DNA from 3 places in the Clostridium algidicarnis genome. Region 1 is predicted to be linked to each of the others. Evidence: a T-box and tRNA genes for the amino acid it is inferred to sense, from the RefSeq annotation. Region 1 holds a T-box; the other regions hold tRNA genes.
The links. The T-box of region 1 lies ahead of asnS (asparagine--tRNA ligase). A T-box ahead of a tRNA ligase gene usually reads a tRNA of that ligase, here a tRNA-Asn.
Positions count from the first base shown of each region.

Region 2: it has a tRNA-Asn gene. The T-box ahead of asnS (asparagine--tRNA ligase) is inferred to sense a tRNA for this amino acid. The anticodon was not compared.
Region 3: it has a tRNA-Asn gene. The T-box ahead of asnS (asparagine--tRNA ligase) is inferred to sense a tRNA for this amino acid. The anticodon was not compared.

Region 1 covers NZ_JNLN01000001.1:818,332-821,617, forward strand. The annotation lists gene murC (UDP-N-acetylmuramate--L-alanine ligase) at 1-852, shown strand, start outside; gene BV55_RS15795 (hypothetical protein) at 1,053-1,364, shown strand; T-box leader at 1,474-1,730, shown strand; gene asnS (asparagine--tRNA ligase) at 1,789-3,183, shown strand; gene BV55_RS0104140 (phospho-sugar mutase) at 3,248-3,286, opposite strand, start outside.
Region 2 covers NZ_JNLN01000001.1:333,422-336,707, reverse strand. The annotation lists rRNA gene BV55_RS0101610 (23S ribosomal RNA) at 1-1,571, shown strand, start outside; rRNA gene rrf (5S ribosomal RNA) at 1,755-1,871, shown strand; tRNA gene BV55_RS0101600 (tRNA-Asn) at 1,901-1,975, shown strand; gene BV55_RS0101595 (polysaccharide deacetylase family protein) at 2,228-3,190, shown strand.
Region 3 covers NZ_JNLN01000001.1:1,395,206-1,398,491, forward strand. The annotation lists rRNA gene BV55_RS0106895 (23S ribosomal RNA) at 1-1,551, shown strand, start outside; rRNA gene rrf (5S ribosomal RNA) at 1,600-1,716, shown strand; tRNA gene BV55_RS0106905 (tRNA-Asn) at 1,746-1,820, shown strand; gene fusA (elongation factor G) at 2,041-3,286, shown strand, end outside.

The sequences.
Region 1 (3,286 bases):
TTCTTTCCTTATATAGGATTAATATTAAATATAGACGCAGACCACCTAGATTATTACAAGGACATTGATGATATCGAATCTGCCTTTACAGAATTTGGAATGCTAATACCAAAGAATGGTTACCTAATATGTAATGCTGAGGATCAAAGGGTTCTTAATATAATGAGCAAGGTTAACTGCAATATATTAACCTTTGGGATTGATTGTGGAGATGTACAAGGTCGGAATATAAGATTCGATGATCAAGGTAAGAGTAAACTTGACCTATACTATAAAGGCAAAAATTTATTTTCCTTAAGCTTAAACGTTCCTGGGAATCATAATATTTTAAATGCTTTAGCTGCTGTAGCTACTGCTATTGCCTTAGATATTGATAATGAGTATATAATATCTGGATTAGAAGGCTTTAAAGGTGCTCATAAAAGATTTGAGATAAAAGGTATAAAGAATGAAATAACTGTTATAGATGATTATGCCCATCACCCTACAGAAATAAAAGCTGCACTGTCAGCTGCCAAAAACTTTAAACATAATAAGATATATTGTGTCTTTCAGCCTCATACCTATAGCAGAACTTTATCTTTGTTAAAAGAATTTTCTCTTTGCTTTAATGACGCTGACGAAATACTTTTACTTGATATTTATGCCGCTAGAGAAATAGATGATGGAACTGTGAATTCAAATATGTTAGGTGATAAAATAAGAGATAATGGTTTAAAGTGCCTAAATTTCCATAACTTTGAGGATACTTTAGAGTATCTAAATTCTAAAGTAAAAAAAGGAGATCTCATATTAACTGTAGGTGCTGGAGATGTAGTTAAAGTTGGAGAAATGTTTTTAGATGTTGTTTAGCTTAATTTATAGCTATTATAATTAGATCTTTCAAAAACAAAAAAATAATTTTACTTTATAATATGTTTCCTGGTTTAAAAATATTATTATAGATAATACTAGATTTAAGGATTAATTTTTATATTACTTTTTTATGAAATCTTAATCCTATTTTAGTAGGTATAATGTACTATTTTAAATTAAAAAAGGAGATGTTTTATATGATGAACTTTTTAGTATCTTCAGTTGCAAATTTGATAATTATATTAATAAGCTTTTTTATATTTAAAGTTATCATAAGTGGTCCTACGAGGCATAGAATATATGAAAAATTTATGTCTTCCTTTGCAAAATTTATAATATATATCTTTTTAGCATCTACTGTTATAACCTCACTAACTGCTCTAGTTTTATATAAGACTAGATATATTGCATATATAAACGTAGTAGCTCCTGCACTAGTTTCACCTATAATCGGATTCGTAGCTTCCACAGTACCAACAAGAGGAGCAGGTGATAAAAAACAGGCATAACTCATTATTAAGCATTTTAAACTTTGCATAAATATCCTTATTTATGTGTTTTAGATATTTGCATTAATTATGATTTTAGTGTAAAATTGGATTATTGATAAAAAAATTTAAATCAACTATGATAAGAAGAGTAAATTTAGGAAGGTTGCCTTAGCGAGTCGGCAAGAGTGAAAGGTCGATGCAAGCCCTATATTGAAGAACATCTTTGAGTTTCTAACCAAAATCATTTAATGTGAAAGTAGGCTTAGACGGAATCAATCCGTTATAATTGAGCAGCATTTATTGTGCTGTTAAAGAGATCAACATATTCATATATATGTTGACAAACTTGGGTGGCACCACGAAATATAGCCTTTCGTCCCTTTATCGGATGAGAGGTTTTTTTTATATTTAATTTTAATAATTAGAAAGGTAGGATTGTAAAATGAAAACTTTAGAAATCAAAGAACTATATAGGAATGGCGAAAAATATTATAATCAAAATATTAAAGTAAATGGTTGGATCAGAACATCTAGATCTTCTAATGCTTTTGGATTCATGGAACTTAACGATGGAACATTCTTTAAAAATATTCAAGTAGTTCTAGAAGGAGATAGCTTAGATAACTTTAAAGAAATAACTAAACTTCCTATAAGTTCTTCTGTTTATGTAGAAGGAGTTCTTGTGCCTACTCCTGACTCAAAGCAACCCTTTGAACTTAAGGCACAAAAGGTAGTTGTAGAGGGTGTGTCATCTTCAGAATATCCGCTACAAAAGAAAAGACATAGTCTTGAATACCTACGAACTATCGCTCACTTAAGACCAAGAAGCAACACATTCTCCGCAGTGTTTAGAGTTCGTTCTATGGCTGCATTTGCTATCCATACATTCTTTCAAGAAAAAGGCTTTGTGTATACTCATACGCCAATCATAACAGGTAGTGATGCTGAAGGCGCTGGTGAAATGTTTAGATTATCTACACTAGACATGTCAAATCCTCCAAGAACTGAGGATGGTAAAATAGATTTTAAAGAAGACTTTTTCGGAAAGGAAACAAACCTTACTGTAAGTGGTCAACTTGAAGGTGAAGCCTATGCTTTAGCTTTTCAAAAGATCTATACTTTTGGTCCAACTTTTAGGGCGGAAAATTCAAATACAGCTAGACATGCTTCTGAATTTTGGATGATAGAGCCTGAAATAGCCTTTGCTGATCTTAATGATGATATGCAGCTTGCAGAAGATATGTTAAAGTACGTTATAAACTATATATTAAAGAACGCTCCAGAAGAAATGGAGTTTTTTAATAGCTTTATAGATAAAGGTCTTATAGAAAGATTAACTAATATAGTAAACTCAGACTTTGGGCGAGTAACCTACACTGAAGCTATTGAGCTTTTAGAAAAATCAAACAAAAAGTTTGACTACCCTGTTAAATGGGGAATAGACCTTCAAACAGAACATGAAAGATATATAACTGAAGAAATATTTAAAAAGCCTGTTTTTGTAACAGATTATCCAAAAGAAATAAAAGCTTTTTATATGAGACTTAGCGATGATGAAAAAACCGTAGCCGCTATGGACTGCTTAGTCCCTGGGGTAGGTGAAATAATTGGTGGAAGCCAAAGAGAAGAACGAATTGATACCCTTGAAAGAAGGATTGAAGAACTTGGACTAAATAAAGAAGACTACTGGTGGTACCTAGAACTTAGAAAGTTTGGAACTACTAAGCATGCTGGGTTTGGGTTAGGGTTTGAAAGACTTATAATGTACATCACAGGAATATCTAATATTAGAGACGTAATACCTTTCCCAAGAACACCAAATAATGCTGATTTTTAAAGTCTATTAGTGGTTAAAAAAGAAGTTTATAAGAAAATTATCTTATAAACTTCTTTTTATTTTATTATTTAACTTTATCTAGCTTTTCTAAAACTAAAGTTTC
Region 2 (3,286 bases), 480 kb from region 1:
TCTAAGGTTTCCTGGGGAAGGTTCGTCCGCCCAGGGTTAGTCGGGACCTAAGCCGAGGCCGAAAGGCGTAGGCGATGGACAATCGGTTGATATTCCGATACCACTATGTAGCGTTATTACCAATGGGGTGACGCAGGAGGATAAGATGTGCTAGCTATTGGATGCTAGTCTAAGCACTTAGGGAGTCTGGATAGGAAAATCCGTTCAGACAATTCTGAGGTGTGATGGGGAAGGTCATTTTGACCGAAGTATCTGATTCCACGCTGCCAAGAAAAGCCTCTAGGGAGCAAAATAGTGCCCGTACCGCAAACCGACACAGGTAGATGAGGAGAGAATCCTAAGACCATCGGAAGAATTGCAGTTAAGGAACTCGGCAAATTGACCCCGTAACTTCGGGAGAAGGGGTGCCTACGCAAGTAGGCCGCAGAGAATAGGCCCAAGCAACTGTTTAGCAAAAACACAGGTCTCTGCTAAAGCGAAAGCTGAAGTATAGGGGCTGACGCCTGCCCGGTGCTGGAAGGTTAAGGGGAATGCTTAGCGTAAGCGAAGGTATGAACTTAAGCCCCAGTAAACGGCGGCCGTAACTATAACGGTCCTAAGGTAGCGAAATTCCTTGTCAGGTAAGTTCTGACCCGCACGAATGGCGTAATGACTTGGGCACTGTCTCAACTGCAAATCCGGCGAAATTGTAGTGCCAGTGAAGATGCTGGCTACCCGCGATTGGACGGAAAGACCCCGTAGAGCTTTACTGTAGCTTAGCATTGAATTTCGGTATTGTCTGTACAGGATAGGTGGGAGACTGAGAAACTGGGGCGTCAGCTTCAGTGGAGTCACCCTTGGGATACCACCCTGACAGTACTGAGGTTCTAACGGATACCCATGAAACTGGGTGCCGGACATTGTTAGGTGGGCAGTTTGACTGGGGCGGTCGCCTCCTAAAAAGTAACGGAGGCGCCCAAAGGTTCCCTCAGAACGGTCGGAAATCGTTCGAAGAGTGCAAAGGCAGAAGGGAGCCTGACTGCGACACCTACAAGTGGAGCAGGGACGAAAGTCGGGCTTAGTGATCCGGTGGTACCTCGTGGGAGGGCCATCGCTCAACGGATAAAAGCTACCTCGGGGATAACAGGCTGATCTCCCCCAAGAGTCCACATCGACGGGGAGGTTTGGCACCTCGATGTCGGCTCGTCGCATCCTGGGGCTGAAGTAGGTCCCAAGGGTTGGGCTGTTCGCCCATTAAAGCGGCACGCGAGCTGGGTTCAGAACGTCGTGAGACAGTTCGGTCCCTATCCGTCGCGGGCGTAGGAAATTTGAGAGGAGCTGTCCCTAGTACGAGAGGACCGGGATGGACTGACCTCTGGTGTACCAGTTGTCACGCCAGTGGCATTGCTGGGTAGCTATGTCGGGACGGGATAAACGCTGAAAGCATCTAAGCGTGAAGCCCACCTCAAGATTAGATTTCCCATAGCGTAAGCTAGTAAGACCCCTTGAAGAACACGAGGTTGATAGGTCAGAGGTGTAAGTGCAGTAATGTATTAAGCTGACTGATACTAATAGGTCGAGGGCTTGACCAAATATTTTAAACCATATGCAGTTTTGAAAGAACAGGTTCTTTCAGATAAATGAATACAAATCTTTAACAAGATTTGCATAAGCGACTATGATAAAATCAAAGATTAAGTGATAAGGAAACTCGCTCAGCGAAACTGAGGAGTATGATTCTGTAAGCTAAATCAAAGATTTAGACAGAAATCGCATCCGGTGATTATGGCTTAGTGGTAACACCCCTTCCCATTCCGAACAGGATGGTTAAGCACTAAAGCGCTGATGGTACTACAAGGGAGGCCTTGTGGGAGAGTAAGTCGTCGCCGGGTATATCCTTCGGGATTACAATAATTAATGTTCCGTGATAGCTCAACGGTGGAGCACTCGGCTGTTAACCGATAGGTTGGAGGTTCGAATCCTCTTCACGGAGCCAATTATATAATTAAATATAAGGCTTTAAGAACTTTTAATTATGATAGTTAAAGGTTCTTTATTTTTTTGCATAATTTTAAGAAAAAGGGATATTAAACCACAAAGATGTAAAAGTATAAAAGAATTTTTACTATTTTGTAATCTATAATCTATAATAAAAAGCTATCATTATACATAAAGACAAGCATCTACTAGTTATAAAATAATTCGACTTTATTTTATTGCATTTTGATGAAAGATTAGGAGTGGGAATATGTCAATTACAGATCACAGGAACCAAAAGCCTATTTTAAAAAAAAATAAAAAACTAAACAATAAAAATCTGGCTATTAGTATTTTAGTTTTATCAATATTAATAATTGGAATAATTGCAGGACAATTTATAATAAATAAATATGGTGAAAATGATTCAACTGTATCCGCATCAGAAGAAACAAAGTCACCGGATACTGGAAAACCATCTAAAAAGGGTAAAGAAAAGATAGAAGAAAAGGAGTTAGCATACAAAAATACTTCAATAAAAGGTCAAGACAAGATAGATTCTGCAACTATAGCAAAGGATGCTATAAATGGTAAGGCAATTAAAGATGGTAAAAAGGTAATTTATTTAACCTTTGATGATGGCCCTTCCACCACAGTTACACCTCAGATACTTAATATATTAAAAAGCGAAGATGTAAAGGCTACATTCTTTATATTAGGCAAAAGTTTATCTTCAGATGGTGTTACTATTAATGAAAAATCTGGAGAAGTTCTAAAACAAGAATATGATGATGGACATGCTATTGCTAATCATACTTATTCTCATGATTATAAATATCTTTATCCGAGTAAAAATATTAATATGACAAGGGTTTTAGAAGATATTGAAAAGAATAATGTTTTAATTAAAAAGGTTATTGGAGAGTCATTTGAAACTACAGTTGTAAGATTTCCAGGAGGACTTATGTCTTGGAAAGGGCAAGATGTAGCTATAGAAAAACTAAAAGAAAAAAATATAGTACCTGTGGATTGGAATGCATTAAATGGAGATGCAGAAAGTAAAAAGAGGAAACCTGAAGAATTAATTGAAAAGGCTATAAGTACAAGTAAAAATAAGGACAAGGTTGTAATGCTTATGCACGATACCTATGGAAAAGAAACTACAGCTGAAGCTTTAACAAAGATAATCCAACACTTTAAAAACGAAGGATATGAATTTAGGACTTTAAATTAGATATTTTAAATAATAATTAATAATAAGCAAATTACAATATTACTATAAATTACAATAGGTTACTATATATTAAGTATTTTCATAATGTTAAAGAAA
Region 3 (3,286 bases), 580 kb from region 1:
GTTCGTCCGCCCAGGGTTAGTCGGGACCTAAGCCGAGGCCGAAAGGCGTAGGCGATGGACAATCGGTTGATATTCCGATACCACTATGTAGCGTTATTACCAATGGGGTGACGCAGGAGGATAAGATGTGCTAGCTATTGGATGCTAGTCTAAGCACTTAGGGAGTCTGGATAGGAAAATCCGTTCAGACAATTCTGAGGTGTGATGGGGAAGGTCATTTTGACCGAAGTATCTGATTCCACGCTGCCAAGAAAAGCCTCTAGGGAGCAAAATAGTGCCCGTACCGCAAACCGACACAGGTAGATGAGGAGAGAATCCTAAGACCATCGGAAGAATTGCAGTTAAGGAACTCGGCAAATTGACCCCGTAACTTCGGGAGAAGGGGTGCCTACGCAAGTAGGCCGCAGAGAATAGGCCCAAGCAACTGTTTAGCAAAAACACAGGTCTCTGCTAAAGCGAAAGCTGAAGTATAGGGGCTGACGCCTGCCCGGTGCTGGAAGGTTAAGGGGAATGCTTAGCGTAAGCGAAGGTATGAACTTAAGCCCCAGTAAACGGCGGCCGTAACTATAACGGTCCTAAGGTAGCGAAATTCCTTGTCAGGTAAGTTCTGACCCGCACGAATGGCGTAATGACTTGGGCACTGTCTCAACTGCAAATCCGGCGAAATTGTAGTGCCAGTGAAGATGCTGGCTACCCGCGATTGGACGGAAAGACCCCGTAGAGCTTTACTGTAGCTTAGCATTGAATTTCGGTATTGTCTGTACAGGATAGGTGGGAGACTGAGAAACTGGGGCGTCAGCTTCAGTGGAGTCACCCTTGGGATACCACCCTGACAGTACTGAGGTTCTAACGGATACCCATGAAACTGGGTGCCGGACATTGTTAGGTGGGCAGTTTGACTGGGGCGGTCGCCTCCTAAAAAGTAACGGAGGCGCCCAAAGGTTCCCTCAGAACGGTCGGAAATCGTTCGAAGAGTGCAAAGGCAGAAGGGAGCCTGACTGCGACACCTACAAGTGGAGCAGGGACGAAAGTCGGGCTTAGTGATCCGGTGGTACCTCGTGGGAGGGCCATCGCTCAACGGATAAAAGCTACCTCGGGGATAACAGGCTGATCTCCCCCAAGAGTCCACATCGACGGGGAGGTTTGGCACCTCGATGTCGGCTCGTCGCATCCTGGGGCTGAAGTAGGTCCCAAGGGTTGGGCTGTTCGCCCATTAAAGCGGCACGCGAGCTGGGTTCAGAACGTCGTGAGACAGTTCGGTCCCTATCCGTCGCGGGCGTAGGAAATTTGAGAGGAGCTGTCCCTAGTACGAGAGGACCGGGATGGACTGACCTCTGGTGTACCAGTTGTCACGCCAGTGGCATTGCTGGGTAGCTATGTCGGGACGGGATAAACGCTGAAAGCATCTAAGCGTGAAGCCCACCTCAAGATTAGATTTCCCATAGCGTAAGCTAGTAAGACCCCTTGAAGAACACGAGGTTGATAGGTCAGAGGTGTAAGTGCAGTAATGTATTAAGCTGACTGATACTAATAGGTCGAGGGCTTGACCAAATTATTTTAAACCATATGCAGTTTTGAAAGAACAAAATCTTTCAAAGATCCGGTGATTATGGCTTAGTGGTAACACCCCTTCCCATTCCGAACAGGATGGTTAAGCACTAAAGCGCTGATGGTACTACAAGGGAGGCCTTGTGGGAGAGTAAGTCGTCGCCGGGTATATCCTTCGGGATTACAATAATTAATGTTCCGTGATAGCTCAACGGTGGAGCACTCGGCTGTTAACCGATAGGTTGGAGGTTCGAATCCTCTTCACGGAGCCAATTATATTTAGAATAGTAAATTGATATTAAAAGGATAAATGTTTAAATACATTTATCCTTTATTTTTTTATAAAAATATAATTAAGACTTAAGTATCATATAATGTTAGAATATTTATAATATTTTGTATTTTAAAAAGGGTTAGAAGTACTTTGTATAGAATAATAATGTAAGAGAAGCATTTATAATATGATTCAAACTAAATTAGGGGGTCGTGCTGATGAAAGAGTATAAAACTAAGAATTTAAGGAATGTTGGAATAATAGGACATAGTGGTTCTGGAAAAACTACACTAGCTGAAGCGCTTCTATATTATACTAAAACTACAGATAGAATGGGAAAGATAGAAGAAGGAAATACTATAAGTGACTTCGATTCAGAAGAAAAGAAAAGAAAAATATCTATCTCATCTTCAATACTACCTTTTCAATGGGAAGATACAAAGGTTAATTTAATTGATATACCAGGATACTTTGATTTTGTTGGAGAATCTATTCAAGGTATGAGAGCTGTTGATGTGGCTATGATAGTAACATCAGGGGTTTCAGGAATACAGGTGGGTACAGAAAAAGCGTGGAATTATGTTAATAAAATTAAACTTCCAAGAACCTTTTTTATAAATAAATTAGATAGAGAAAATAGCAATTTTGAAAGAGTTTTGAAAAGTTTAAAGGATGAGTTTGGAATTTCAGTAGTTCCAATACAATATCCAATAGGAAACGAAGATAATTTTAAAGGCGTGGTAAATGTAATATCTAGAAGGGCCAGAATATTTAATAAAGAGACTAATGAAATGGAAATATCAGAAGTTCCAGAAGAATTAGTGGGCAAAGTAGATGAATGTAAAAAGATGATAATGGAAGCTGTAGCTGAAACTGATGAAGTTTTGCTTGATAAATACTTTAATGAAGGTTCATTAAGTGATGAAGAAATATATAAAGGACTTATAAAGGGTTGTGCTGATGGAGAAATAACACCTGTTATGTGTGGAAGTGCACTTAAAAATATGGGCATGAGTACTTTGCTCGAAGATATAGTAGAATGTTTCCCATCTCCAGAATATGCAATACCTCAAAAAGCTAAAGATGTAAATTTAGATAAAGAAATATTTATAAAATTAAATGAAAATGATCCATTTTCAGCCATGGTATTTAAGACAGTGGCAGACCCATTTGTTGGTAAGTTATCTTTGTTTAGAGTCATAACCGGAAAGGTTAAGCAAGATACTACAGTATGGAATAGTAATAAAGAAAAATCAGAAAAACTAGGTTCTTTATATTTTATGAGAGGTAAAAATCAAGTTGCAGCAAAGGAAATAATAGCAGGGGACATAGGTGCTGTATCAAAACTTCAATTTACTAATACAGGAGATACCCTCTGTGATCAATCATTTAAAATAATCTATGATAAGTTTAACTTTCCAAAGCCTGTAATATCTATGGCTGTACTTCCAAAGGCTAAGGGAG